Regions from separate parts of the Neomoorella glycerini genome, predicted to be linked through region 1. Evidence: riboswitches for the same ligand, from Rfam matches in the RefSeq annotation. Region 1 holds a riboswitch; each other region holds the start of a gene.

Region 1 (7,331 bases):
TTCAATGGAGGCAAGGTCTGCCACCTGGTCGGCCAGGCGCTGGCACAGTTTCAAGCCGAGGTCGGTATGGGCAATCTCCCGGCCGCGGAACATAATGGTCACCTTGACCTTATCGCCATCCCCCAGAAAGCGGATGGCATTGCGCGCTTTGACCTGGAAGTCATGCTCTTCTATGTTGGGCCGCAGCTTCACCTCTTTAATGTTTATTATGCGCTGCTTTTTCCTGGCCTCGCGCTCCCGCTTGCTCTGCTCATATTTATATTTGCCGAAATCCATAATGCGGCAAACCGGCGGGCGCGCAGTTGGGGCCACTTCTACCAGGTCCAGGCCCTGTTCCTGCGCAATGCGCAGGGCATCGCGAGTCGGCATAATCCCCAGTTGCTGCCCATCAACGCCAACCAGGCGCACTTCCCGGGTCCGGATTTCTCCATTGACCCTCAAATCCTTGCTGATAATGCTTCACCTCCAAATATATTTACCGCCCAGTCAAAGACCTCCTTAAAAAATAAAGCGGGTGGAATCCACCCGCCAAAAACAGAGCTTTTCCTGGGCAAACCTTACTGGCCCCGGGCCGTAAGGTGAGAAGCGGATGGCTTCTACTTCCTGGGAAAGTATAACACAGAGGTGTGCCGGCGTCAATAAGCCCATAGAGATTCTGTCACCGGGATGTAATAATACCCTCCGTCTAGCTTCCTTTAAAAATGTACTCCAGGTGACACAGGAGCCCTGTTATAAAGATCAGGTTCCCGGTGCGTTCAGGTCAAGGCAACCACCTTGTTCTTGCCCTGGCGTTTTGCCAGGTACATAGCCCTGTCAGCCTTTGCTATTAAATCGTTTAAATCGGCAGGCCCGCTCTCTGGATACTCTACCGCACCGATACTAATAGTTACAACCACTTCATCCTGGCCTGGTACCATTTGCTGGCTGGCGATCTGGGTTCTTATGCGCTCCAGGGCTATCAGAGCTTTTTCCAGGTTTGTACCGGGAAGTATGACTAAAAACTCCTCCCCGCCGTACCGTATTACTTTATCTGCCGCGCGGAGCGCTTTCTTAATGATAAAAGCTGCGGCGCGTAAAACCTCATCCCCTGCGTGATGGCCGAACTGGTCATTTACTGCCTTAAAATCATCCAGGTCCAGCATGGCGACGACCAGCGGTATTCCTTTTTCCTGCGCTTCTTTGAGCAAGTGGTTGAGGATGGGATACATGGCGATCCTGTTGTATAATCCTGTCAGGGGGTCATGTTCAATGCGGTCTTTTAGCTGGAGAAGAAAAGTGTCGATAACTACCAGGATTTGCGCCAGGAATTCAGTAGCCCGGTCAATATATATCCACTGGACGGCATCGCTATCCCGCCTGATGCCCATCACTTCCCTCAGGGCACGGGTGTGGATATCGAGGATGTTGGCTGCCTGCACATAATAATCATCCAGGTTGGCGGTCAAATCCTGGTAGGCCTCCAGCAGAACACCCTCTGCTCCACCCTCACACACGTATCGTTCTAAATAGTTCCTGTAGGTATCGTAAAACGCTTCTGCAAGCAAGTTACGGCCACCTCCTGCCCACAAGAACGCTGGCATCGTCTTCCGCAATGCTGAACTCCTCAAGTATTGAGCATGTTAAACCAAAACCGTCATCTCGCCATAATTGCCGGGGCGAGTGACCCGGCAGGAAACTGCGCTTGATCCCATCTGAACAGACCAGCAGCATAGATTTATCATTTAATTGTATGCTCCGCATGGCAGGAAGGATTTTACGGCCCCCGACAATCCCGGCTTGCCCCGGGAGGATCTCGATCCTCGCCGGGTTAATTACCCAGCCACGTATATTGCCCACCAGGATGTAATCAAGAAAACACTCCCCCAGCATGCCCAGAAAAAGCGCGCAGCCTCGCGAGCGAAAGGCAGTTTGCTCTATGCGCCCGAATATCTCTAAGAGATTTTCTCCACCCGCTTCCAATTCCCGGCGGATTCCCTCTAAAGAACGGTGGGCCTCTTCCCCGTGTCCCAACACATCAACACAGGCCGCGAGAAGACCGCTCCTGCCCCCTTCGGCATAACAAAAATCCCCTCCGGCGATATATCCCCGGCGGGGCCGCCAGCAGGCCCAGATTTGCCAGCCGTTTCCTCCTGCCGTGCACCGGGATAACAGGGTCAAAATTTACGCCTCCTCTTGCCGGCAATGACTACCGTCCCCTTGCCCACTTCTGAATATATGGCAAAAGAATCCATGAGGCGTTTTACCCCCGAAAGGCCTATACCCAGGCTGCGTTCATATGTAGTGTAGCCTTTAGTCATGACCAGCTCAATTTCTGCAATACCCGGTCCACGGTCGGAGGCTATTACTTCTAAATACGGTCCCTCCCTTTCATTCAGCAGTTTTTTGATCATAATCCGGCCCTGCCCGGCATAGCGGTAGATATTGCGCGCCAGTTCGGAAACGGCCGTGGCTATCTTTGTAATATCGGCCAGGGAAAACCCGGCCTCCTGGGCCAGCTGTTTGGCCATTTGCCGGGCTACGGCAATATCTTCCTCCCTGGCGATACGGATAAACACGTCATACTCTTCCGCCGGGCTGTTAAAGACCCTGTCGATATCAACATTTTCATGCTCATTTTTGTAAAGCACTGCTTACCCAACTCCTGACTGGCTGCCCGCTACAAGCAGGGCGTGCTCCAGGTCCCGGGCAACGATAATATCCTGTAACATTACCCCCATCTGGGCCAGGGTTAAAGCCACTGGAGGTTGAATACCGCATAGTACCGTGCGGCATCCCATTAAACGCGCCATGGCCGCCGTCTCGGAAATTGTGTATGAAATGTAGCTATCTATCACATCAACCATGCGTACATCTATAATAACTGCCTGGGCCCTGGTGTTTTCTAATTCTTCCAATATTTGTTGCTGAAGCAGGCCCACCGTCCTGTCGTCCAGGTCAATCTGGATCGGTACCAGTAAAAACTCCCCCAGGGAGATGACCGGTACGACTCTGGAACTCCTGGCGTTAGATATCAATTTCTTCATCGCCTTCACTCTCTTTGTTACCAGTTATTACCCGGGCCAGCTGCCTGCGCCTTTTCTTTTCATCCGCTATGATGGCAATCCCTTTCCTGAGGGCGTCTTCCAGATCGCGGGCAATAGTCACCATGCGAAAGTCTACCCCCAGTTTCACCAGGGTATGGGCTACTTCCGGTTTGATGCCTGTTAAGATAACCTCGGCCCCCAAAAATCTGATGGCATTGAACATTTCTATTAAAAAGCCGCCCACGACCGTATCAATCATGGGAACTCCCGTCACATCGACCAGCACCACTTTAGTTCTGGTAACACTCACTCGATCCAATAGCCTCTCGGCAATACTTTGCGCCCACTGGCTGTCCAGGTTGCCGATCAAGGCCACCAGCAACATATCTGTCCAGATGCGGATTATAGGGGTGGCCAGTTCGGGCAGCATCTGGCGAAGATTGTTGATAGTCTGTTCGTTTTCTTTACGGATCTCCCCGCACACCTGGACAGCAGTAGAGAGCAGTTCGGCAACAGGCAGCGCGGGATTTCGGTCGGCTACAGCTCTCAGCTTTTCTGTAAAGGACTGCTCACCGATCTCCGCAAATAGTAATCCCAGGGTCTCCTTGAGCTGTTCCAGCTGCTTTTTATCTCTATTAACCGCGAGGGCTGTCGACAAAAAATTATGCCACAGCCTTTGCGTCCTGCTCCCGGCCGCCAGCTCCTGTACCAATTCTTCCAGCTTATCCCTGGTTACGTTTAACTCCATAAATATTTCCTCCCCAACTACTTAATAACAATGTCCCTACACAGAGGTTCTAACTTAAACTTAAATTTATTCAATGCCCATTACCATTTTCCTGCCGGCGCTGATAAATCCATTATATTTGGTACCGTCAATAAATTTGCACAGGCCTATCCCGGCTTGCCATTATAAAGCCAGGGTATCCCGCTTTAGACTTGTTTAGACTTGTCTAGACCTCACTTGACAAAGGGATCTGGTAAAGCTAATATGAAAGTGCAACAATTAAAAAACAAGTTTTCTCTACCGCCAAGGGCAAACCCGCTCGAAAGACGGGGACGCAAAGCCACGGGCCTGGGTCTCATCTTTGAGATATGGCAGCCGGGCTGCCGGTAGGAAGCCGCTGGGTAGTACCAGGCGCAGTCAAAAGGAAGGCGGTAGCCTGGTTTTTTATTTAAGTACGGAGAAGGCCGGCGGCAGCCGGGTACGGGTTCCCTGGCAGCCCGGGGGAGGGAGTTAAAAAGGACCAGAGCGGGAGCCGAGTTGCCGAAAGGAGTTTTCTGTTGAAGGGCTCCTGGCCAGGGCCCTGGAAAGCCACGCCAGGGAACAGGAAATGCGCCTGGTGCTTGAGGAGTTGATTAATGTAGTAATTGCGGAGGCACCGGTGGGGCTGGCCTTTTTAAACCCCAAAGGCGAGATCTAGCATCTCAATTCCCTGGCGGCCCGGCTAATGAAAGACGCATCTTTAAACTGCGGCGAGTTAATGAGCATGGCCAATAATAGTGAAACGAAAACTGTCAGGGCCAACAACCGCAGTTATAAATTGTGGGTGGTCAAATCCGGCAAGGAAAAGGCGCCCGGGTACCTGGCGATTTTTGTCGATGTAACAACAGAGCAGCAGCTCGTGGAAAAGGTCAAATATGCCCAGCAGGAGGCCGAGCTGGCGCTGGCCACGCTGCTGCCTGACCAGCGGGTGGAGGTCAGGTTGCGGGCCATTGTGGAATACATGGATGAATATGACGCCTTAAGCGGGAAGATAAAAGTCACCGGCGTGATCCGGGAAGGCGTGTACCGGCATGTAATAAATATCCTGCGCCTGATAGCCGAACTCTCCAAGCAGGGCCTCACCGAGCTGCCGGGGGTAGATAAAGATATCCTGGTGCAGGCAGCGATATTCCACGACTTGGCCAAGGTGCAGCCCTACCTGCAACCGGGGGATGTGGTGGACCCGCGGGAAGCTTTTGAGCCCGGCTACCTGCACGCCTTTCGCAGCGCTTCCCTGGCCAGGGGGATCTACAACATAGATGAGAGGACCGTCAATCTTATAAAATATCACCACCACGAAGAAAATGACCTGCCGGAAGATTATCCCCTCTACCTGTTGCCCATGTACCGCCTCTTCCGGCTGCTGGACGGTTTATCGGCAGGTATCACCAGGAGGGGATCCAGGGTAAAATTAACGACAAATGGAACACTCATTAACGTGAGGGAAGAAAGCTCCTTCCCCCTTTATAACCGGCATTTAGAGCTGGACCTATACTCCGGCAGGACGAGCATCAGACCGCTACTTTAAATTTTTATAAAACAATCCTTACCCTTCCCTTGCCGGAGCTGTCCCGGAAAAATTTCCTTTTTTATTTGCACCTCATCGCCTACCAGGGTAATTGCTAAATAATCACCCGGCCGCCAGTCCAGTAATTTCCTTATTCTTGCCGGCAATCTAACCCGGCCTTTGTCGTCCAGGCAAACAGTTGGCAGGGATGACATTAAAACTTTACCTCCTCAATCTCTTCCCGGCTAAACATGCCACAGAGCCAGCTTGCGGAGGACCCGGCGCGCAACCGGGTCCCGGGCCCAGAGGAACCACCCGGCGGTTAAAGCTGCAGCCATGGCTTCAAGCGCTTCCAGATCAAGGTGCAATTTGTCCCCTGTAAACTCAAGGGCTACCTTTTTCCCCCGGGAAGCCAGTTCCCGGGCCCTGGCTATCTTCGCCGGCCAGCCAGTACCGTCTATTTCTATCACGTGCCGGACATCGACCGTTACTATATCCGGGTAACCTTCAATACATTCGTACAATTCACGTTCCCCTGCCTCGCTATCTATAACCGCCACCATGGTATCCGGTACTATTCTTTCACTTATGAGTTCTTCCGGACTGGGAATAGCATACTTGAGCTCTCCCATCTCCTCCAATCTCTTGAGGATGACAAAACTCCTGGCTCCCCGCATCTCGGAGGTGCGGTCAAGCACTACATCGACCAGGAACCTGCCGGTGCTCCTGCCTGCCTCACCTTGTACCAGCTCCAGCTCTGCGGCCAGCTGCTCATTATGGCAAAGTGGAGTGGCGTCCCCGCCTTCAGCGACTGCGAATATGAGGGAGCGCAGGACGTCGCTCGACTGCAGCAGCAGCCGGCAGGTATTCTCGCTTATTACCGCTTTGCCCTGCCTGATCTTATCCAGCAGGTTCTCCATTTTGTGGGCAAAGTCGGCGATATCTTTTAATCCCATGCAGGCTGCTGAACCTTTGAGAGTATGGACGATCCGGAAAATGGCATCCAGGGTTATGCTTTTCCCTGCATCGAGTTCCAGGAGAAGCTGCTCCAGCTGATCGAGCTGTTCCCGGGCCTCTTCTAAAAATACCTGCCTTAAGTCCGCGGCCATCTTTACACCATTCCTCCCAGCACGCCGCCATTCAAAATCAGGGCGATTTCACCGCTGCCCAGCACCGCCGCACCGCTGAACAGGCTAATTCCTGCCAGTTGGGACGGTAAATTCTTGAGCACCACATCCTGCTCGCCGATGATTCTCCCCACTTCTATCGTCAACCCTCCCAGGAGCACCACCAGCACCATTTCGTCTGCCTCCCTGTTTCCTGCCTCCCCGCTCCCAAGCAACCGGCCGAGACGCAGGAGGGGATACAGCTTATCCCTAAGGGCCACGACTTCTTTATTTTTCAAGTGATGGATTTGATCTATCTTGACCCTGACTATCTCTTTAATTTCTCCCACAGGTATACCATAAAGGCCACCGCACTCCAGCAGCAATATTTTAGTAACACTCATTGTAACCGGTATTTCCAGCCTGGTTTCCGTCCCCTGGCCGGGCTGGCTCCAGATGCTTACCTTGCCTCCCAAACCCCGGACTGTCTCCCGCACCACATCCATTCCTACCCCGCGCCCGGATATTTCACCGGCGACTTCCCTGGTGCTGAAACCCGGGTGAAAGACCAGTTCCAGGGCTTCCTGGTAACTCATCTTCCCCGCCTGCTCTTCGCTGATCAGGCCCAGCCGCAGGGCCTTAGACTTCAACGCCCCCTCGTCAATGCCCCTGCCGTCATCCTTTACAGTAATAACCACGCGCTCCCCCCTTTTCCAGGCGGCAAGCTCTATTTCTCCTTCTTCCTCCTTACCCGCGGCCAGGCGTTCCGGGGGGAGCTCCAGGCCATGGTCCAGGGCATTGCGCACCAGGTGCAGGAGGGGTTCATATATGGCCGCGGCTACATTGCGGTCGATGGTCACCTTATCTCCCCGGGTCTTTAAACGCGCTTTCTTTCCCAGGTCATGCCCCAGTTCCCGGATCACCCGCCG
Region 2 (7,331 bases), 1.2 Mb from region 1:
AAGTGGTACCGGCTTTAACGGCGGAATTTCGCCGCCAGCTGGTACCGGGGCCTGGGTAGGCTGGAAAAGCAGCTCGGGGTGGGTATTAGCACTGGTTGATGTTAAGTTCGTATGGGGGCATTATGATGGCGCTAAGGTTTGAAGTCGTCATAGTGGGCGCCGGGCCGGCGGGGCTGGCGGCGGCCATCACCCTGGCCCGGGCCGGGGTGGAGGTAATTATCTTTGAGCGCGGCGAGCACCCGGGCAGCAAAAACGTCATGGGCGGGGTCCTTTACCGCCACCCCACCGCAACGATAGTTCCCGGGTTTTACCGGGAGGCCCCTTTAGAGCGGCCGGTAGTGGAGCAGCGCCTGTGGTTGCTGACCGATGCAGCGGCTCTCACCCTGGGTTATAAGAGTATGGCCTTTGCCGCCGAGCCTTACAACGCCTTTACCGTGCTCAGGGCCCGCTTTGACCGCTGGCTGGCGGAACAGGCCGTGGCGGCCGGGGCCCTGCTGATTAATGAAACCGTCGTCGAGGACCTCCTCTGGGAGAAGGACCGCGTCGTCGGGGTAAGGACTGGCCGGGCCGAGGGCGACGTCCGGGCGGAGGTAGTCATCCTGGCCGAGGGCGCCAATTCCCTTTTAACCCAGAAGGCCGGCCTGAAAAAGGACGGCATCAATACCAACCAGCTGGCCGTGGCCGTCAAAGAGATCATTGCCCTGCCCCGGGAAAAGATCGAGGACCGCTTTAACCTGGACGAAGGCCAGGGTTGCACCATTGAACTCCTTGGCGACGCTACTAAAGGCATGATGGGGACAGCCTTTATCTATACCAACAAGGATTCCCTCTCCGTGGGCGTGGGCGTCCTCCTGTCGAGCCTGGTCCGCCGCCGTTTGAACCCCAACGACCTCCTGGAGCACCTGAAAAGTCACCCCATGGTGCGGCGGCTGCTAGCCGGGGGTGAGAGCAAGGAATACCAGGGCCACCTGATTCCCGAAGGCGGCTACCGGGCCATTCCTAAACTCTATGGCAACGGCGTCCTGGTAGCCGGAGATGCCGCCATGCTGGTCAACGGGATTCACCGGGAAGGGTCGAATCTCGCCATGACCTCCGGCCTCCTGGCAGCGAAAACCATCCTGGCCGCCCGGGAAAAGGGCGACTACAGCGAGGCCAACCTGGCACCCTACCGGCAGATGCTGGCGGAGAGCTTTGTCTTGCAGGACTTGCAGAAATACCAGCGGGCCCCCTTTTTCTTTGACCAAAATCCCCACTTCTTTACCCTGTATCCGCAGCTCCTTTCCCGGGCCGCCAGGGAGTTCTTAACCGTCGATAATGTACCCAAGCGGGAAAAACAGAAGCGCATTTGGAGGGAAATTACGGCCGAACGCAGCCGTATACAACTGGCCGGGGACCTTTACCACCTCTGGAGGGTGATGGGCTGATGCGCCTGGAAGATAAGCTGTTCCTCAACCGTTACCAGACGGATAAGCACCCTCATTTAAGGATCAAGGACCGGGAGGTCTGCCGTCACTGTGACGGCAGACCCTGCACCTTTATCTGCCCGGCCCGGGTTTATGCCTGGAACGAAAAGGAAGAAAGGATTGAGACGGCCTATGAGGGCTGCGTGGAATGTGGCACCTGCCGCTACGGCTGCGCCCACGACAACATCGACTGGCGCAATCCCCGCGGCGGCTTCGGCATTCTGTATAAATATGGTTAAAACCAATACCTGGACTTACTTTATCTGTATGGGCACACTTACCAGGAAAACTAATATTATGTAGTATAAGCATACTCCTGGAGGTGGCCCTATGACCATCGAGCAGATAATCAAGCTCCTCAACCTGGACCTGTCCTGGGAATACGCCGCCATGATCCAGTACATCCAGCACGCCAGCATGCTTACTGGCCCCCAGTATTTTGCCATTATCGATGAAGAGCTCCAGCATGCCCAGGATGAGCACGACCATGCCGTAAAGCTGAGTGACAAGATCCAGTACCTGGGCGGCATCCCCACGGTCCAGGTGCAGGAAATCAAGACTTCCCTCAATAACGTGGAAATGCTGCGCCAGGACCTGGAGGCCGAGTATGACGCCCTGAACCGCTACCTGCAGCGCATTGAGCAACTGGAAGCCTTGAAATTGTATGACGTCGCCCAGGTCATCAGGGAAATAGCCCTGGTGGAGCAGGGACACATTATCGACCTGGAAAAGTCCCTGGGCATCCAGAAGGTAAGATAACATATTTTGACCCCACGGCCCAGGACTCGACCTGTAGCCCTGTCGAGGATAACGTCTCCGCAGCCTCAGCGTCCGGCCCCTGGAAGACCCGCGCCTCTGGCAACCGCAGCAGGGGTAAATTGACATTACTTTTACCTAAAGGGAAGGAATTTGTTGAGCGAGGTCGAATATAAAAATATTATAGCAACTGGATTGGAGGATAATACCTGTGCTGGCAAAGGGCATAACAAAAATTAACATAAAAAACAAAAATAGCCAATGGGGGGGGGGGGGATTATATGCCTTTATTGTAAATATTTGGAAAGAAACTCCCCCTCTATTAGCCTCCTTAAAATTACTGCAAATAACATTCCTCCCAACCCATCCAGTGCTACCTTTCATAACGCCTCCGGGAACCAGAATTTCCTTGTAATTTTCGGGAAAAAGTGTCCAGTGGCCGCTGGACTGCCGTCACCATTCCTTCTACTCCGCCCCCCAGAGTTCCCAAAGAGATATCTTTCTCTTATGCCAATAGCTTAAAGTGTTTAAGGGCAAACCACTCGAAAGGGTGGGACGCAAAGCCATGGGTCTGTAGCCACTATGCTGGTATGACTGCCAGGCTGCCACTTTAAAGTCGGTTTTTAATTTTACCTGAACTTTTAAAGGGCAGCCATGCAAATTGCTCGTGGCTGCCTTTATTATTTCTAGATGGAACGAAGGCTGGGGGGCGGGTTTAGTGCAAAGGGATACGGTTACTAAAATTTTACTGGAGATTCGGGAATACTGGCCGGTACTGTACTTTCACTCGGCTGCGGTGGCCAACTTTGCCTTAAGGATAGCCATGGACCTGGGAATAGAAGCCCGTCATTGCCGGGACGTGTTGAGGGGTGCCCTCTTGCATGATGCCGGAAAAATACATGTACGTTTGGAGATATTGACGAAACCGGGGCCACTGACAGAGGCGGAATGGGGGCAGATAAAAAAGCATACCGACTATGGAGCGGACTGGGTGGAGCAAAGAGGGGGCAACGATGAGGTGGTAGCAGTTATTCGCTACCATCATGAATGGTGGAATGGAAACGGTTATGCCGGCCTTAAATATGAACAGATCCCTTTGCTGGCCAGAATAGTAACAATTGCCGACGCCTTAGATGCCATGACGGCGTCGCGACCCTACCGTAAGGCGATTGCGGTTAGTGAAGCTCTGATGGAAATACATAGCGGGAAAGGATTGCAATTTGACCCGGACATATTAACTGTCTTAAGTCAAAAGGCCACCTACGAACCGGCAACCTACCAGGATCCCCGCCCCCTTGCCAGGCAAATCCAGGTAGAAAAAGAATGGCTCGCGAGGTTAATTAAGATTTACGGCGATCTTGCCCATCCTTTAGTAATTGCCCAAAGTCACTGGTTGGATAAGTTGATAGTAAGTATTTATAAGTTACAGGAAGGGAAAAGGGGGAAAAACCTCTCTTTAGGGGAGAAAGAGAAGCTTTAAACCTGGTTTAAAGCCAGAGCAGTAGAGGGGGGGTTCAGGTATGCAAGAGTGTAGCCAGTGTACCCGCAAGACCCCAAATCGTTCTTGTGTCGATTGCGATTATTTCATGAGTCCCGGCCCTTTACGCCGGAAGCCACCGGTGCCCATAGGCATTAGCCTGGTTGCCGCCGATGGAAAACGTTATGCTGGCCGTATTCTCGTATTGAATACCATGGAACTGGGCCTGGAAACACGAGCTCCCGTTCCCGGTCAATACCGGATTTATTTAAAGCAGCATCTTAGCCTGGATGTAGCAGGGGTACCGACCAAGGGCAAGGGTAACATCCACCTCTTTGATATCATAGCCGTTTACCGGGGTGAGGAAACAGCCAGCCGTCTGGGTAATGAAGAATACCGTTTACTGACGGGTAGTACTGGGGACTTCATTGAGCAAGTATCGCAATTAGTTCCCGCCCATTTACAGGACCTGGTTAAAGAACGACTACTTGCCGAGTTAGAAAGCTCGGAGATTTTCAATGCCATGCGGTTGGGCAAGGTAATGCGTTACGAAAAGGGGCGTTTTCGCCATCTGACAGGACAGGCTGACCTGGAACTGCCCCTGCCGGCAATAGAAAATTTAATGCGCCAGGCAATACACCGGGGAACCCACTGCCGGGAAGTGATAGTAAGTGATGACGGTAAAAGGATTTTTGACCTGCACGGTATACCCCTTGACTCCCGGGCAGGGGGCCTGCTGGCCTTTGATCTTACCGAAATTATTGAAAAGGAAAGGCAGATGCGCCGCCAGGAGATGCTGGCCTACCGGGAAGCCGTGGCTGCCGTCACCAATGGGCGCCTGCAGCTTTTGACTTCAGAAGAAATGGTAGCTGTGTTATCCCAGGGTAAGGAACTGGCAAGGGGAGTAGTTAACAAGGCTGCTGACATAGCTTCAGCTCGCAGCAAGTTATGCAGTTTGCTACCCGCGGCTTTTAGCGCCCGCGCGTACGGCATGACCTTATCTTTAACTGAGGCTTTGACCAATACATTAAAACATGCTACGGGTGGTGAATGGGTGGTCCGGCAGACGGATGAGGCCATCCGGATAATTATTCAAAACCAGGGCCAGGGAATTAAGATAAAAGATTTACCCAAAGCGGCTTTAATGCGACATTACTCCACCCAAAATTCTCTTGGTTGCGGGTTTACTTTAATGCTTTATTATGCTGATCAAGTTTATCTAACTACCGGTTCCAGGGGAACCACCCTGGTCCTGGATTTCCATCAATCAGCAGGTGAAGAAATCTGTTCTCCAGCTTCTTAAGTAAAGAAAGAGGAGGAGCGATATTATGCTGGCAGTCTCTGTAACCAAGGGCGCTTATGGGCGCTGTTTAAACCTTAAAGGGGAGTTAGACATGGAAACCTTGGCCACGCTGGAGCGAGCAGCAGAAGTACAGGAAGGAGAGCGGCAATTGGAAATAAACCTGGCAGGGGTATCCTTTATAGATTCTACAGGTCTCAGGGGTTTATTAGAAATACAGCGCCGGTGGTCAATGAAGGGAGGTGAGGTACGGGTTATTAACCCCTGTCCGGAGATTGCCGAAGTTTTCCGGCTCGTAGGTATGGAAGAACTTTTAGATTGTAGTGACCAGAGCCAGGTAACCGGGGGTGAATATTAAATGTCCCTGGATATCGGTGGCAAGGGGAAACAAATAATACATGCCGGTATACAGGGTGCCGGGTGTAGTATTCCAGCAGACGTGGAAGGCGGCGACTTTTTTGCTTTTATTCCCCTGGGAGAAGATCAACTTATTATTGCTATCGGAGATGTAATGGGTAAAGGTATGCGTGCTGCCGGGCAAATGAAGGAGCTTTGTACAATCTTACATGCGTGTACCAGGAAAGAGCTGTCCCTATTAGAAATCATTAATCAGCTGGCTGAAATCGGGGGAAAGCGGCTGCATCGCGCCGGTTCCTTTGCCACCCTGTGCCTTATTTCTTATGAACAGCAGCATAATTGTTTAACCTGCCTCAGCGCCGGACACCCGTCTCCGGTAATATTTTCAGGCCGTAATATCCACGTACCCCGGGTAAGGGGGGTGGCCCTGGGTTTCCTGGAGGAATACCAGGGTACTCGACCGGAACAAGTTATCCTGTCGAGCGGCGATGTAGTTATCCTGTATACCGATGGCCTGCTAGAAGCCCGCGATGCCAACGGTCAAAATTATGGTTTAAATCGCCTCAAAGAGATAGTTGCCGCCAATACTTGCCTGGATGCAGTTGAACTCCAGGAGGTTATCTTAAATGACTTATTTACCTTTACCGGCTGCAGGCAGCAGAGGGATGATGTAACCCTGGTAATACTTAAGAAAGACCTGGAAAAGGGGGGTGAGTGTCATGGAGATCAGGGTAAATAATGAAAAGGAAAAGGCCACCCTGCTGGTAGCGGGGGAACTGGATTATAGCAATGTTGCCCAGTTGCAGCAAGAGATTGAAAGGCAAGAGGCCCCCCTGGTGGAGGTAGATCTTAAGGACTTGCAGTTCATGGATTCCTCCGGTGCCGGGATGCTTCTCAGCCAGGCCAGGTTGTTGAGCCGGCAGAACCGCGTTTTGAAAATTACCCATATACCCGCAAATATTCGCCATGACCTGGAAATAATCGGTTTTTTCCGCGTCTTAGAAACCCTTAAAGGCGCCCCTCAAAGTAGAGGGGAGTGATTGCAGATGGAATCTTTAAAGGCTGGTGCCCTTGAGCAGCCCGGGGAATACGGCGCGGCATCCCGGGCGGCCATTATAGACGGGCAGCTGGTAATAAAACACCCGCCCGGAGGCCCTTATCCGGTGATAGTTCCCTGCCCGGGGTTGCGCCTGGTAGTAAATGGGAAAGAACGAAGCGAACCGACGCCTGTAAATGAGAAGGACAGGGTGGAAATAATCGTTCTGGATGAAAGGCGGGAAGGATACTGGCAGGTAAAGGTTAGTGCGGATAAACTGGAAGCACTTTTACAGGTAAAACCCTGGGTATTAATCCGGCGGCAAGTGCGGGACCTGCCACCGGCGCGGGTTTTATACCTGGAGGTCCTGGAGCACGAGGATTTCTATAAACCTTTTACCCTGGAAGATTTAACCCGGGAAATGGGGCGCCAGGGTATCAAGTATGGTATCGACTGGCAGGCCTGTGCCCGGGGACTGGAAGCCTCAACTGAGGGTACTTTAACCATTGCCCGGGGGCAACCACCCGTACCAGGTAAAGACGCCTCGGTAGAATTATTCTTTACTACCCAGCAAAAGGTTCCAGTAACAGTCGGAGAAGAAGACACGGTGAACTTCCGGGAAAGATTTCGTTTCACCGCGGTTGAAGCCGGAATGGTCCTGGCCAGGAAACACCCGGCTGAAGTGGGGCGGCCGGGGAAGGCGGTAACGGGGGAAATAATCGTGCCCCCCGAGCCCAGGGATATTCAAATGACAGCCGGTTCCGGCGCTGTTTTAAGCAATGATGGTTTGGAGATAATTGCTACCACAGCTGGCCGCCCCGTGGCAAGGGGGTTAAAAGGGCGAGTTGTTATCAGTGTGCTCCCTGCCCTCATGCACCCTGGTAATGTTGATATCACCTCGGGAAACATTTCTTTCACTGGCGATGTCAAGATTGCCGGCCA
Region 3 (7,331 bases), 1.6 Mb from region 1:
AGTCTACTTTCCCTAGCCTTCAGTTGCAGCAGTTTCTCCTGTCTCCCTGCTTTCTCCTGTCTCCCCGTCCCCGCCTTCCCGGGGTGGTACGGCCACACTGTGTTCTACCAGAAAGTCTATGGTCTTTTTAATCATTATATCGTATTTTAACACAGACAGGTAGTCAAGATTCTGTCGCAATTCGGCCGGATCCTGGCGGGTAAGCCTGGCCATCTTTTCAATTTCATCCCGGAGTTCTTCTTCGGTAGCCTCGATATTTTCCACCCTGGCGATAGCTTCCAGCACCAGCTCGGTCTTAACGTCCTTTTCCGCCTCCGGCCGGAAGTCCTGCTCCAGCTCATCCATATTCTTTCCCGTAGCATTCAAGAATTCTTCCAGGGTTATCTTCCTTAGTTGCAGGTTGCGTTCCAGTTCCCTGATGCGGGTTTCGATCCGCCGTTTAACCATGACTTCCGGTAAATCCACCGTGGCTGCCGCCACGGCCTTGGCCACTACGGCCCGCCTTACGGCAGCTTCGATCTCCTGCCGCCGCTTTTCTTCCAGCCGTCGGTGGATATCCTGGCGCAACTCGGCCAGGGTTTCACACTCGCTGACATCTTTAGCGAATTCATCGTCCAGGGGGGCCAGCTCTTTCCGTTTAATGCCCCGGAGGGTTACCTGGAAAATAGCCTCTTTGCCCGCCAGGCCTTTCTGATAGTAGTCGGCAGGGAAGGTAACTTTAACGGTGCGCTCCTCATTCACCCTGGCACCCACCAGCTGCTCTTCAAAGCCGGGTACAAAGGTGCCCGAGCCCAGTTCCAGCGGGTAATTATTGCCTTCTAAACCCGGAAAAGGCTCACCATCTACCGTGCCTTTAAAATCAATGCTGACAATATCCCCCGCTGCTGCCGGTTCGTCTTCGATGACTTTAATGGTTGCATTGCGTTCCTGCAAGTTTTTCAGGTAGGCGTCGATATCCTCTTCGGTAACTCTTACTTCCGGCCGTTCCACTTCGAGGTCCTTGTAGGTGCCCAGGTGGACTTCCGGCTTGACTTCTACTCTGGCCTTGAAGATTAGAGGCTCGCCTTCCTCCACCTTGACTATTTCCACTTCCGGTCGATCGATGGGTTCCAGCTTGTGTTCGGCCACCGCTTCTTCATAGGCCGGTGGAATAACTATTTCCGCCGCCTCATTATAGATGGGCTCCTTGCCGATATACCGTTCCAGGATGAAACGCGGCGCCCTGCCTTTCCTGAAACCCGGGATATTTACCTGCTTGACCAGGCGGCGGTAAGCTTGATCCAGGGCTTTCTGCACCCGGGGGGCTTCCACTTCAACTTCCAGAAGTACCTGGTGCTTATCTAACTTCTCGACGGTTGCCTTCATTACTTACTTGCTCCTCCCTGCTCCCGACTACTGGACGCCATTCATTATGACCATCCATTTAGCTTAAAATACTATCAGGCTTTTATTTCGCCGCTTTGCCTGCCTTTTCCTGCCGCCCTTATTAAAAAATAAGCCAGGAGAATAACACCTCGGACAGGTAAATACCCCATCCGAGGTTGCCCGGGCCAAAAATATGGAGCGGAAGACGGGATTTGAACCCGCAACCCTCGCCTTGGCAAGGCGATGCTCTACCGCTGAGCTACTTCCGCCCGTTATTCAGGCACTACCACGCTTTCCGTAGCGATATCTTAGCAGATAGCCCCGCTTCTGTCAAGTTTTCTGCCGGCCGGCGTACGTGTCAAGATGTAGTAGGCAAAAAGAGACCTCACATAAAAATCCCATATATATCCAACACCTTTTCCGGCTCCGGAGTATTGTGCAGTAATTCTCTGCGCCTGTCAAGGTTAAAGCCTGCGGCCGCCTACGGCGACCTTGACAGGCTTCGCGAATTACTGCCTGCTCTAATTAAGCCGGAAAAGGGGTTAGAATATAGCTCCACTAATTCTTGTTAGTTGCCTCAAGGTATATTTAACCCAATCTGTTCCCGCCTCAGGGCCAACAAGGGCTGGTACTCTCTTCCTTAACCATGCTTCTACGTCTTCTTTAACTATCTTCTTTTCTTTTATTACTTTAACGGGATTCTTTTCTACTTGTGGCATCTTCTTTTCTAGCCATGCGGCTAATTCTCCATTGGCTTTGAGCATAAGTAATGCTACCATGGCCGTTGCTCCTGCTTCGCTCCAGCTCATTCCCCTCTTTTTCATGCGAATGGCTATTTTTTTGTCTACTGTTGTTTCGGCTACGCCCATCCCGTATAACTTTAGCCCTTCCAGTTGTCGTGGTAACCGCAAGCGGTAATCTAACAGGTTATCGCGATATCTTTGACAGTAGTCATATACTTTTTGGCGTTGTTGCTTGTTTTTGCGGTTCGGTGCTTCTTCTATGAGTGCTTCCATGGTGTCCAAAAAGACCTGCTCTTGACCTTTGGCTAAAATCTCCATTAATCCTCGCGCTGTTTCGTTCCCATAAGCCTGCCTTATATCCCGGTGGAGGTGGTAGCGGTCCAATTGTACAATGGCTCCTGGTAACTGTTCTTTGGCTGTCTTCTGGATCCAGCTGGCTCCGTCGCCATTGACCACATATATTGTTTTTTCGTCTATCTCGTAGTACCTGGCTATTTCCGTGGTGAGGGCTTCCCAAAATTGTTCTCCATCTTCATAGATGCCCATTACTACCCGCGGGTTCTTGAGATGCCGGGCATTCCCTTTTTCTATCCACCCTTCGTATACTATTCCTACTTTTACTTCTATCCGCTCTTGCTTGCTCCTTTGCAGGGGAATCATTATGCCATCGGCTTCGATAAATAGTGCCGGTACTTTTTTCTTTTTGCCTTGGGGCTCTTCCCCGCTCACGAATAGCTTGTTGCGCAGGGCTTCTTGCAGTCCTTTTTGTTCCAGTCCATTTCGTTTTACTTCGCTATGGATGGTCATATGGCTTAATTGGCCCATCCCTGCTTCGGCCATTATTTCCGCTGCCTGCCTGAAGGGTAACCGGGTTGCCAGCGATACGGCTAATTTGAGCAGTCTTCCTGTCAGGCGCTTTCCTTGGCGTAAGTTCAGGGCTTCGTCTAACAGAAACCTTCCCTCGCCTCTTTTCTTTTTGCGCGTCGCTTTGACATATAGTCGGCGCTTAAAGGTTATATCCCCGTACAGGCAGGTGATTGTGCGGTAGCGGAAGCCAGCTATCCTATATCTCTTGGGTTTTGCTGGCATAAGGGCATCATCCAGGGCTTCCAGTACGGCTACCAATAATCGCCTGGCTATTTGCAGGATAACTTCTTCTAGAGTGTTGAAATTCTCGATACCATCTAATAAACTAAAGATGGTAGCGGTACTGGTATTACCGTTTACCATAAAGAGACCTCACTCCTTTTACGGTGTTTTTCTTCTTGTGAGGTCTCTTTTCTCTTTTTTGCTCCTTTTTCCTCCTGCCTACTGTAATTTTACACTAACGCCGGCCGGATGTCACCGGACTGTGACAATTTAACTCACCGGTCAGGTTGAAAAATCTCCCCATCAACCGCGGTAATCAGGCCTCTGCGCTCGTCTTCAATCTTTTGTAAAAGATTGTGAACCAGGATGTTAACCTGGCCTTCGATTAGCCTCAAGAGATAGTTTTTATAGGTTGCTGGCAAAGTCTTGTGGCGCAGGTAATCGTCCAGGAGGGCTTCCAGTACTTCCTGGTTAACGAGTTTATCCCGGCAGGTCATCAGACAATAAACCTCTGGTTTTATTCATTAAACCCTATACCCCTTCCTGGCATTCACGTGCGCGTAGCGCCGTCAATAGAAAACTCCCAAAAAAATAAAGGACAGCCTTTCACGCCAAAGGCCGCCCCCGTCTTGACGCTGGAACATATGGCAGCAAAAAATACCGGCAGCCTGGCGATCTTAGCCTTCAGGCCTTAGACCCATGGCTTTGCGCCCCCCCCTTTCGGCGGGGTTTGCCTTTAGCGGTAACCTTTTACGCTATTCGACATCTATGCCTTTCCCGAGTTCGACAGTTGCTAGGTGAATAATAAGCGCAACAGCTTGTTGCGCAAGGGTTTCAGGGATCGGCTTTTTGGGCGCGTGTTACTAGGGACCCTTTCTGGCCTTTGTTTCGACCGCGATTATTTGCGGCGGTTCCTTTATCCCAAGGGTCTTGAAGATATGCTGCTGTGGCGGGGTTGTTTCCGTCCTTTGGAGTACCCTGCCCTCAGGACCAACAAATTCGCCCAGGTGCATGCGTTCCAGGGTCTGGCGGATGTTCCGCCAGCTATCCTGCACTTTCGTTTCAGCTACCCGGATTAGGAGCAGTCCCAGCCAGCACAGGAGGACGTGAGCATGGATGCGGTCGCTCAGGCGATGATAGACCGGCCGCAGCTCTAAGGACTGCTTCATGGTGCGGAAGGCATCCTCTACCTCAAGCAGTTGCTTGTAGCCGAGGGCCACGTCTTCAGCACTTATGGTATCGTCCGAGGTTCTTAAAAGGTATTTGCCGTCCAGCTTCTCTTCAGCTTTCACCCTGGCCGCATCGATATAGGGTTGTCCCTTCTTGTCGGTCTTGAGATAGCGGCCATAAGTGGGATGGGCAATGAGCTGGCAGCAGGCTTTAGTATGGGGTTCGCCTTTGAGGTCCCCAATGGCCGCTAATTCTTCCTTGAGGCGGGCCAGGATTTTCTCCCGCTCCAGTCTGTCTTTTTCTGCTTCTTTAGGGTTACGTACCAGGATATATCGTACCCTTTTTTCGCCGTCGCCGACGATAACTTCTTTAACTTCAAGGTTATCCTTGACAGTTTTGTAACGGCCCGGCCGGGCAAGGGCCTCTGCCACCGTATCCTTGCCGCTGCGCATCTTTTCGCCGGCAATGTAGTGGCCGCCGGCGCGCTGGAGGTAACGAAGGTTGTCTTCCGAAGCAAAACCGCGGTCGACAACAGTAATGACCCGGCCCAGTTGCCAGCCCACCAGGTCCTTTTTGACTTGCTCGATTACCGCCATGTCGGCGGTGTTACCCGGCCAGACCCAGCAGCGTACCGGCAGGCCCTCCCTGGTGACAGCCAGGCCGATTACCACCTGGGGTAAATCCGGCCGGTGGTCCTTGGAGTTGCCTTTACGCCGAAGGTGCTGCTTATGGTCCTCCGGATTATCCTCCTCTTCCACTTCAAAGTAGGTGGAGGTGGTATCGAAGTACAGGAGATCGACTTCCAGGTTGAAGAGGTGGGCCACGGAGAAGAAGATATCCTTTTGCAGTTCTTCAGCAGCCTCCAGTAAGAAGTCCATGGCTCGGTAAAGGTTTTGCACCGGCACGTCCGGGAGGCCGGGAATGAAAACATCGTGGCTGACCCAATCCTCGGTCTTAAGTTTACTGGCCGGGTTCAAAGCCCGGTTGGCTACCATAGCGAAGATGGCTCGTTCTACCGGCGCCTGGAACTTACGTTTGGCCAGCAGCCCGGCTAAAACGCGGTTGATACCCAGCTGGTTCCAGAGCTCGTTTAACACCCAGGCGCCACCTATAGGCCGGCTGGAGACAAAAGTTAGGGGAGCGCTGCCGTTTAACTCTGCCTGGGTGCGTAAAGCCTCTTCCGGTCCCAAAAAACGCGTAATACTCTTTACCAGGCGGACCAGGGCTTCCCGGTCTACATCCTCTTCGCGGCCGAAGTTGAAGAGTACTTTGGCTTTCGGGTAGCCGGCCTTGGGGTCCCAGACGTTGTGGGCAAGCTGGATATAACGGACAACAGAGCCGTCCTTGTTTTTGCGGGAAATAGTTCTTATGTACATGTCTATATTATAGCGCATGTACTACATTACCATCAAGTTTTAATCCCGAAATCGTGTGCCTATGTGATTTTTGATTTTTGAGCTCTCCCAAGATCGGGAAACGTTGATTTATAAGGGTTCTTCATCTGAAAAGCAGTCATTTTTGCCTAGCAACTGTCGAACTCGGGCCTTTTTTCCTGCAAAATATGCCAATTTTTTGGGGCCAAAAAAATAACCCGGTGCAATCCGGGTGTGATAGGGTATATATTAAAAGGAGGTCAGAGGGCTTTGCTCGAGTTTATAATAGCACCCCGGCGTTATAATTGTATTAAGCCCTCTTTAAATTTTAATTAAACTTGAAGCTGCTAATATGGGAACCAGCCGGTGGGAATTTTTAACTACCAGGATGCTTGCCCCCGCTCCATGTTTGGCCAGGGCATATTCCAGAGCCGCGGCCACGGTGGCCATGGGCTTGATGTGGACCTGGCGGGTTATCTCCGGGTCTAACTGCGTTTCAGCAAAGATAATTTCATGGTCGCAGAGGATCTGGGCCGTAGCGTAGGCGCGGTGCATTCCCGGGCGGTCTATTTTCGCCGTCTTTAGTTCCCGCACCACCTCTGCCGGTGCCGCCTTGCTCAAGTACTTAAACATTGTTTCATTATAAATCCCTTCGGCCATGGGAGAGACGACGATTATCGTCCCGCCCTTTTTAACGCAGGGGTACTGAACCCCGTTGCCGGCTACTACCCCCAGGGCCTCGGCGGCAACATGGTACAGGTTATTATCTTTGGGATGGCCGGCAGCAACGATTACGATGTCTGCCGGTGTGGCAAAGCGGGCTTCATAAATCTTGCGCGCCGTACGCTCAATCAGGGTCTGGTGGGCCGCTTCCACCTCGCCGCAGATAACATCAATAATCTCTTCTTTTTCATTAACTACGGCGTTGATTAACAGGTCCAGGCCCGCCAGCCGGGCGACGTCATAGCCGAACTGGATAAAGGGGTTACCTTCTACCTTGCCCAGGCCGGTGTGCGGGTCGTCCAGGGTAGCCGGGGTATGGATGCTGCTGATAGTTTCACTTGAGGAAAGCCCCACGGCTATGGCCTTGCCGCCGCCGCTGTAGCCGGCAATGGGATGGGGTAAAATCGTGCCCAGGGCGATCTTGAGATCAGCTTCATAAAAATAGCGATTTACTAAGGCCGGGTAACCGCCCGGGGTCCGGCCCAGGTCGACCAATGGACTGGTATCGGAAAAATGATTAATCACCTTAATGCTGTCAACCTTACTCCCTACCATACTGGCAATCTCTCCGGGAGTGGCCGGGCGGTGGGAACCCGTGCCGACAATAACCGTAATATCCTCGTCTTTAATGCCAGCTTTACTCAACTCTGCAAATACTACTGGTAAAATCCATTTTTCGATATTGGGCCGGGAGGCGTCGGAAATGGCAATACTCACTTTCATCCCCGGGTGGACCAGTTGCCCGAGGGGCCTGGCACCCACGGGGCAGGCTAAAGCATTTTTGATTACCACGTCAACGTCAGGTAATGATGGCAATGATGGCGGCGGTTCCAGGAAACCAATGATATTTTGAGCTGGGACTTCAATG
Region 4 (7,331 bases), 1.5 Mb from region 1:
GGTAAAGGTATCATTAAATTTTTCGGCTTCCAGGTCCTGGGTGTGGGGGACGCTTTTGATGACCTCGCCGGCCTCCTTGAGGTTGTTGAAGACCAGGTAGGCCCGGGCCGACTTCATCTGGCAGCCTGCTTCGAGTTGCACCCGGATCTCATAGGCCTGGAAACCTTTCACTTGAGCCGCGCGGATGACATTCTGCTCAATGTCGTCGAGGGTGAGGGTTTCCCTGCCAGGTGCCTTGTCCCGGGAAGTGACTGCCGCCTGGCCGGCCAGGACGGCTTCCAGGCGGGTAACTATATCTCCCACCTCACCCTCATCCCCGTTGCCCGCAGCAATGCTGTCTTTTAGCGCTCGCAGCCTGTCCAGGCCAGCCAGGAGGATGTCAATGATCTCCCGGGAAACGGCGAGCTTCCCCTGGCGTAAGAGATCCAGGACGCTCTCCATGCGATGGGTAAGGGTGGCCAGACGGTTAAAGCCCATGGACGCAGAAGAACCCTTCAGGGTATGGGCCGCCCGGAAGATGGTGTTTAACAGGTCAAGATCATCGGGAGTTTGCTCCAGCTTGACAATGGCTTCATCCAGCTGCTGGAGCTGCTCCCCGGCTTCATCGAGGAAAATACCCAGGTACTGGGACATATCCAGCTCGCTCATCTGGTATCCACCCCGGCAGCTATTTCCTGCTGCAGCTGGCGCTGTTCGCTTTCCCTCAGCACCCGGTCCAGGTCCAGGAGGATAATCAGCCGCTCATTCCACTTGCCCACACCCTTAAGATAGGCCACATCAATGCCGCTGATTATAGGAGGCGGCGGCTCGATGCTGGCAGCCGGCAGGCGCAGGACTTCGGAAACGGAATCGACGATCATGCCCACCGTCACCTGGCCCAGCTCCACCACCATAATGCGGGTGTTATTCGTGAGCTCAGCCCGGGGCAGGTCAAAGCGTTTATGGAGGTCGATGACCGGGATGATGCGGCCGCGCAGGTTGATGACCCCTTCGATAAAGGCCGGGGTCCTGGGAATCTGGGTAATGCTCTGCATGCGGATGATTTCCTGAACGTGGTTAATATCAACGCCGTAAGTTTCACCGGCCAGCTGGAAGACTACCAGCTGAATTTCCGCTGCTGTTTCCGTGGCCATTAATATCCCACCCTTCTATTAACTCACAGGTAAATTCTGCATTGCAAGGCAAATTCCTCTGGGGGCAGGCATATTTTTATCCTCCGTTGGCCAGGCTAAAGTTACCGGGAATAAACCTGGCCTTTGCGACCTGGCGTTCAGGCCGTTTCCGGCCCTCCTGGTTATGAATTGATGAAGGGGTAGGGAATATAATATGACTCCTGAAGTCAAGTGCCGGGTGGCCAACTGCATCTACTGGCAGGATGGCGCTTGCCACGCCGACAGTATTACCGTAGCCGTCCAGGGGGCGCCGAATAACTCCAGCGCCCACAACGACCGCGATACCGAGTGCGAAACCTTCCAGGCCCGGGCATAGATTGGAAGTTAGAAGTGGAAGTTGGTAAACCGGCAGGTTGGAACGGCCCCGCTTAACTATTATAGCTTGAAACGGGCCACAGCCCTTTCGAGGTTGCCGGCGGCTGCCGCCAGCTGCTGGGCCGCCTGGTTGATCTGGTCTACTGCTGCCGTCTGCTCTTCCGTGGAGGCGGAAACCTGCTGGGTGCTGGCAGCCATCTCTTCAATACCGGCAGCTATACTTTCGACCCGGCCTTTGACCTGGCGGGAACCCTCATACATCTCTTCCGCCTTGCCGGCCACATTCTTGATCTTGCCGACCAGGGTCTGGATGGACTGGTCAATGGCGGCAAAGGCCATGCCCGTGCGGGTAACCACTTCCGTACCCTGGCGGACATCCCGGGAACCTTCGGCCATGCTGTTGACCACGCGCTCGGTCTCCCGCTGGATCTCCTGCACCAGGCCGACAATCTGCTTGGTGGCTTCGGCCGACTGCTCGGCCAGTTTCCGCACCTCGTCGGCCACGACGGCAAAGCCGCGTCCCTGTTCCCCGGCCCGGGCCGCTTCAATGGCCGCATTCAGGGCCAGGAGATTGGTCTGCTCGGCAATGCCGGAGATCACGCCTACAATCTGGCCAATCTGCTGGGAACGGGCTCCCAGCTCGCCCACCGCCTGGGCCAGGCTGTCCATGCGCTTGGAGATGGCCTCCATCTGGCGGGTAGCTTCGGCCACCGCCCGGGCACCTTCAGCGGCTTTAGCCGCAGCCTGGTCGGAGGCGGCCGCCATATCCTCGGTGTTGCGGTGGACTTCTTCCACCCTGGCCACCTGGGCGTCAGTCGCTGCCGCCGTCTCGCTGACCTGCTGGGCCTGGTCTTCGGCGCCTCTGGCCATTTCCTGGGTGGTGGCGGCCACCTGGCGGGCGGCATCCCCCAGTTCCTGGGACATGCGGGCCAGGTCCTGGCTGGCCGAGGCTACCTGGTTAGTCATATCCCGCACCTGGCCGATAACCTGGCGCAGGTTTTCTCCCATGGTGTTGAACGCGGCGGCCAGCTTGCCAACTTCATCTTTGGTGATAACATGAAGGGGTTCGGTGGTGAGATCACCGCCGGCGATCCGGGTAGCGTAGGCCGCCACCTGACCCAGGGACCTGCCGACCATCCGGCTGATAAACCACGCTACCAGCAGGCCCAGGAGCAGGGCCAGGAGCAAGCCGGTTACCAGCATTGCCTGGACCCGCTTGATGGCGGCCGTCAACTGGGTTTCGGCAAGGGCGTTCTTCTCGGTCATTCCTTTGGCCATGTGGTTGCCGATATTGTTGATATTATCCAGGGAAGCCCCCATCTGGAAGCTCAAAATGGGCAGGGCCGCCATGCGGTCTTCCCGGCTGGTGTTTACGATGCTGTTCTTGAAGGTATCAGTAAAACTCTTGGCAGCCTGGGTCATGGCCGCGAGATACCCGGCCACCTGGCTGTCGAGCTCTTGTTCTTCCAGCCGGGTCCGGGCATCATGGAAACGCTTCAGGGCATCGTCAAAGCCCAGGGCATGGGTCTGGGAACCGTTGATTATGTAATCGGTGGCCCGGCGGTAGGCATCCCAGACGGCATTGGTCATCTCGGTAAAGAGCATGTTCTGCTCATGGGCAAGGGTTACTTCCAGGGAAAGCCGGTCTACCTGCTGGAGTTCAAAATTGACATAAACTACCACGGCGACAAATATGGCGATGATAAGGATAAAGCCGGCTGTTAATTTAGTCCCCAGCCGCCAGCGGCTGAAAAAACCTGCCCGGGCCTTCCCCGGGCGGGGCACTCTGGCCGGCTCTTGATCTGCCGGTTGCCCTGCCCGGCCTTTTTTCTTGAATAAGTGCAAGCGCATAAAAGGAAACCCCCTCCTCCGGTTTGGTTTAATAAATAAATAAAAAAGGCTACCCCTGGGTAGCCCCGTCCCACCCGCGGCAACTGGCTGTCCTGGCCCGCAACCGGGCTTTAGACCCTGTAGCTTTGCGCCCCTGCCTTTCGGCAGGTTTGCCTTTTCGGGGAAATTTTGCTATTTTCGCCTTAATTATACCGCAGGAGGTCGCTATTATGCAAGATATACCATTTAAGAAGTTGAAGGCAGGAGATTGGCAGTTTTTTATTTGGTTTTTGCGGCCGGGGCGCTATTATCGTGTTTTTCCCCTTGAGCTATCAGTTCTGAGACGGTTACCAGTTCATAGCCTTTATCCCGCAACTCTTTAACCAGAAGCGGCAGGGCCACCAGGGTACCGGGGTGGCCTTCATGGAGGAGGATGATGCTGCCGTCCCGGACGTTAGCCATGACGCCCTGGACGATGGCCCTGGGACCAGGATTGGACCAGTCCTTAGGATCTACACTCCAGGTGACTATGGGGGTACCCAGCCTGGCTGCTGCCGCCAGCAAATTGGGCCCTATGGCGCCGTAAGGGGGGCGGAAATATTTTACCGGGCGGCCACTGATTTTCTCCAGGGCGGCAGCCGCCTGCCGGAGATCGGCCTCAGCTTCAGCCTGGGTCACCTTTCCCAGGTTGGCATGGCGCCAGGAGTGGCTGGCTGCTTCATGGCCGCCGTCCAGGGCTGCCCTGACCAGCTCCGGGTGGGCTTCGACCTGCCGCCCGACCATAAAGAAGGTGGCCGGGGTTCTGGTGGCTGCCAGGGCGGTTAAATAACGTTCAGTCCACCGGGGAAAGGGGCCGTCGTCAAAGGTCAGGGCCACCCGGTGGCCGGCCCCCGGCACCTGGCGCAGGGGCTGGACCCCCGAGCCGGGGTCCCCTGCAGGTGACGGCGGCCGGGACGGGGTTATCCCCGCCGCGTCCTTTACCGGTGCTGCCTGCGGGGAAAGCTGCTCCTGCAGGGGCTCCCCGGCCACCGGGGCGGGCGAACCCCCTCCCTGCTCCCCTGGCGGCACCGGTTTAAACGGGGTTATGGACAACCCCGGCTTGCCCCCGGCCAGCTGGTCAGGTCCGGCAAAAGGCGGCGAGGCCAGTGCCGGTCCGGTAACTCCAGCCTGCTGCCAGCCAGCACCACCAATGGTGGTAACAACTACCATTAAGGCAGCTATAGCCACCAGGTACCCCAGCCGCAGCAACGCTTCCGGCCAGGCGGCCCGCGGGTGCTTGCCAATCCTGGCCACCCAGGGCCAGTGCCCCACCACATATTTACCTGCCTGGCTCATACCGGTTCGCCCCTCTTGCCCGTTTTCCTCACGAAGTCCCTTCTACATTATTAGACGTTTTTCAGGGCCGTTAGTTCCGTAAATACGGCGTAAAATTGGTCGCTGCCAGCCTGCCATAATATGTCAGAATAGTAACCATAGCTTGCGGGGGAACGATTTCATAGCGGTAATAACGCTGGACATATGCCAGGGCTTGCATCAGCCCGGCCGTGCCGGCGGCGGCTTCCAGCTCCAGCCAGAACCTGGCTGCCCGGTTATAGACGGCCAGGCGGTAGGCCTGCTCATTACCATATTCCTCAAGGGATAAGTTAATAGGTTGAGCTGTCTGGCCCGCCAGGCGCTCGATCTCGGCCAGTTTGGCCTGGTAGAGGGCCGGGTCGCGCCGGCGGTAAAAAAGGAGAGTACTGTAATCGGCCAGGCCTTCATCAATCCAGGCCGCATGAAGGCTATCGTTCCCTACCAGGTTGTACCACCACTGGTGGGCGACTTCGTGGACAACGGTAGCAGGGCTATAACTTTTGCGGTTACTTAAAATAATAAAGCCCGGGTATTCCATGCCGGCCAGGTTGTCCAGGGGCACAAAAGCCAGGTGCAGGTAACTGTAAGGATAGGGTCCATAGGTTGCCTGGAAAAAGTCTAAAGCCTGGCCGGCCACCTCCAGGGCGGCCGCCGCCGGCTCACCCCGGGAGGCTATTACCATTTGGACCGGCCCCATCTGGCGGCCGGCAAGCTGCCAGTCAGGGGCGGCCGTAAAGGCAAATTCCCGGATGGGGTACTCGCTGTTAAAGGTCCAGACGGTCCAACCACCCTCTTCCAACCGCCCCGTTTCCCGGCCACTGGCCAGGACCTGGTAACCGGAGGGCACAACCAGGCGCACCCGGTAATAGGCGGCAGCGGCAAAATATGGGTCGCCGTAGGATGTACCGGCCACCCCTGCCCACGTATCGCCGGTACGCGGGGCAAGGATTGGGTACCAACCGGCCGCCATCAAGGTGTCCCCGCTGCGGCCCAGGCGCACTGCCCCTGGCGGTACCCGGGTAGTGAAGGAAAGGGCCAGGGAAAGGGTTTCCCGGGGAGCGAGGCTCAAGGGCAGGAATACTTCCAGGGAACTGCCCCGGGAATTGAAAAGAACAGGCCGGTTATTTATATAAACCCTGCTAACTGTTAATTTCGCTCCATTACCATAAAGGGCATTGGCCGGGAGGTTAAAGAATAACTCCCGCAGAGGTGCCGGATAAGGGTTCTGGTAAGCCAGGAGGAGTTCTCCCGTAAGCTGTCCCCTGACAGGGTCATACCTGGCCTGGAGGTCATAGACGGGATAGTAACGGAAATGCAGGCCGGCCCGGCCCTTCAGGGGAGGGAGGTATGTATCGGTACTTTCCTGCTCTGGAGCAGCTCCCATCCTGCCGGTGGCAGGCAGTCCCAGAACTTCCATGGCCAGGCTTAAGGGTATGTAAAGCTTATCGTCTACCAGGACCGGGGCCGCGTCCAGCCGCCGGGGTACTCCCTCGACCTCGGCTGCCAGGTTGCCGGCGGCTACGGTAGCTCCTTTGCTCCCCCGTAAAATACCCCTGTTCTTGTACCAGTCAGCACTGCCACCGGCCAGGGGTAAAAAATCCCCCGCCGATACCAGTATCTGCCCCCCTGCTTCCAGAGGGGGCGGGTCCAGGACCACCTGTTTAAATGTGGTCTCTTTAAGAGTGACCTCCGGCAGGGGTTGAATTGGTCCCGGTACTGCTGCCGGGCCGGAAAAAAGGACCAGGGCCAGCAGGCCAATGAGGGCGCCAGTGAGGACTTTTTTGGGCATTGCTCCACCGCCTTGCCCTTTATTTCGACAACATCACCCTTTCTCCTGCCACACGCATAGGGAAAAAGGCCAGGTGCATAATAAACTTAGGCACATCCAGGGGGTGAGCCGGGTGAGTGTCTGGCGGACTAAAAGCATCAAAGACCTGCTGCAGGAAGCCCGGGATAATGAAAAGTTAAAACGTAGTATCGGCACGCCGGAATTAATTGCCCTGGGAGTAGGGGCTATAATCGGCTCGGGTATTTTTGTCCTGACCGGAGTAGCGGCGGCCAATTATGCCGGCCCGGCCCTGGTCTTTTCCTTTATCCTCTCCGGCATTACCGCCGGTCTGGCAGCCCTGGTCTACGCCGAAATGGCCGCCATGATCCCCGTGGCCGGGAGCGCCTATACTTATGCCTATGCTTCTTTAGGTGAAATTATTGCCTGGATTATCGGCTGGAACCTGATCCTGGAGTACATGGTAGCCTCGGGGGCGGTGGCTGCCGGCTGGAGCGGTTATTTCACTGACATGCTAAGGTCCGTGGGTATTTCCCTGCCTGCGGCCCTGGTTAATTCTCCTGCCAGCGGCGGCCTCATTAATTTGCCGGCCATCCTCATTACCGCCCTCATGACCCTGCTGGCCATAACCGGCACTACTACCAGCGCCACGACCAACAAGATTATCGTGGCCGTTAAAATCCTGGTGATCCTGGCCTTCCTGGCCCTGGGCATTCCCCGGGTTAACCCGGCCAACTGGCGTCCTTTTCTCCCCTTTGGCATCGCCGGTGTCATCCACGGTGCGGCCATTATCTTCTTTGCCTATATCGGTTTCGACGCCGTCTCCACGGCGGCCGAAGAAGTGCGCCATCCCACTAAAGACCTGCCCCGGGGGA

What was found. A riboswitch is a leader RNA that binds a small molecule or an ion and turns the genes downstream of it on or off. The one in region 1 is predicted to bind cyclic di-GMP.
Region 2: linked by a shared signal. The riboswitch ahead of MGLY_RS06905 (HD domain-containing phosphohydrolase) and the one ahead of MGLY_RS00945 (HD domain-containing protein) in region 1 are both predicted to bind cyclic di-GMP.
Region 3: linked by a shared signal. The riboswitch ahead of MGLY_RS08940 (hypothetical protein) and the one ahead of MGLY_RS00945 (HD domain-containing protein) in region 1 are both predicted to bind cyclic di-GMP.
Region 4: linked by a shared signal. The riboswitch ahead of MGLY_RS10900 (methyl-accepting chemotaxis protein) and the one ahead of MGLY_RS00945 (HD domain-containing protein) in region 1 are both predicted to bind cyclic di-GMP.

Annotation. Positions count from the first base shown of each region.
Region 1 covers NZ_CP046244.1:185,112-192,442, forward strand. Annotated here, with positions in the region: gene infC (translation initiation factor IF-3) at 1-441, opposite strand, end outside; gene MGLY_RS00920 (GGDEF domain-containing protein) at 756-1,544, opposite strand; gene MGLY_RS00925 (PP2C family serine/threonine-protein phosphatase) at 1,546-2,157, opposite strand; gene MGLY_RS00930 (anti-sigma regulatory factor) at 2,154-2,627, opposite strand; gene MGLY_RS00935 (STAS domain-containing protein) at 2,631-3,023, opposite strand; gene MGLY_RS00940 (STAS domain-containing protein) at 3,004-3,771, opposite strand; cyclic di-GMP riboswitch class I at 4,049-4,138, shown strand; gene MGLY_RS00945 (HD domain-containing protein) at 4,475-5,317, shown strand; gene MGLY_RS00950 (AbrB/MazE/SpoVT family DNA-binding domain-containing protein) at 5,314-5,511, opposite strand; gene MGLY_RS00955 (Hpt domain-containing protein) at 5,542-6,405, opposite strand; gene MGLY_RS00960 (chemotaxis protein CheA) at 6,408-7,331, opposite strand, start outside.
Region 2 covers NZ_CP046244.1:1,371,266-1,378,596, forward strand. Annotated here, with positions in the region: partial or broken gene MGLY_RS06885 (electron transfer flavoprotein subunit alpha/FixB family protein) at 1-59, shown strand, start outside; gene MGLY_RS06890 (FAD-dependent oxidoreductase) at 126-1,424, shown strand; gene MGLY_RS06895 (ferredoxin family protein) at 1,424-1,702, shown strand; gene MGLY_RS06900 (ferritin-like domain-containing protein) at 1,794-2,222, shown strand; cyclic di-GMP riboswitch class I at 2,742-2,829, shown strand; gene MGLY_RS06905 (HD domain-containing phosphohydrolase) at 2,938-3,699, shown strand; gene MGLY_RS06910 (ATP-binding protein) at 3,740-4,999, shown strand; gene MGLY_RS06915 (STAS domain-containing protein) at 5,025-5,354, shown strand; gene MGLY_RS06920 (PP2C family protein-serine/threonine phosphatase) at 5,355-6,092, shown strand; gene MGLY_RS06925 (STAS domain-containing protein) at 6,073-6,393, shown strand; gene MGLY_RS06930 (flagellar assembly protein A) at 6,400-7,331, shown strand, end outside.
Region 3 covers NZ_CP046244.1:1,817,751-1,825,081, reverse strand. Annotated here, with positions in the region: gene tig (trigger factor) at 13-1,365, opposite strand; tRNA gene MGLY_RS08950 (tRNA-Gly) at 1,560-1,634, opposite strand; gene MGLY_RS08945 (ISLre2 family transposase) at 1,908-3,338, opposite strand; gene MGLY_RS08940 (hypothetical protein) at 3,473-3,694, opposite strand; cyclic di-GMP riboswitch class I at 3,857-3,942, opposite strand; gene MGLY_RS08935 (IS1634 family transposase) at 4,061-5,743, opposite strand; gene MGLY_RS08930 (nickel-dependent lactate racemase family protein) at 6,062-7,331, opposite strand, start outside.
Region 4 covers NZ_CP046244.1:2,190,693-2,198,023, reverse strand. Annotated here, with positions in the region: gene MGLY_RS10915 (chemotaxis protein CheA) at 1-648, opposite strand, end outside; gene MGLY_RS10910 (chemotaxis protein CheW) at 645-1,133, opposite strand; gene MGLY_RS10905 (DUF1540 domain-containing protein) at 1,327-1,488, shown strand; gene MGLY_RS10900 (methyl-accepting chemotaxis protein) at 1,548-3,338, opposite strand; cyclic di-GMP riboswitch class I at 3,414-3,502, opposite strand; gene MGLY_RS10895 (polysaccharide deacetylase family protein) at 3,597-4,652, opposite strand; gene MGLY_RS10890 (M1 family aminopeptidase) at 4,723-6,459, opposite strand; gene MGLY_RS10885 (amino acid permease) at 6,572-7,331, shown strand, end outside.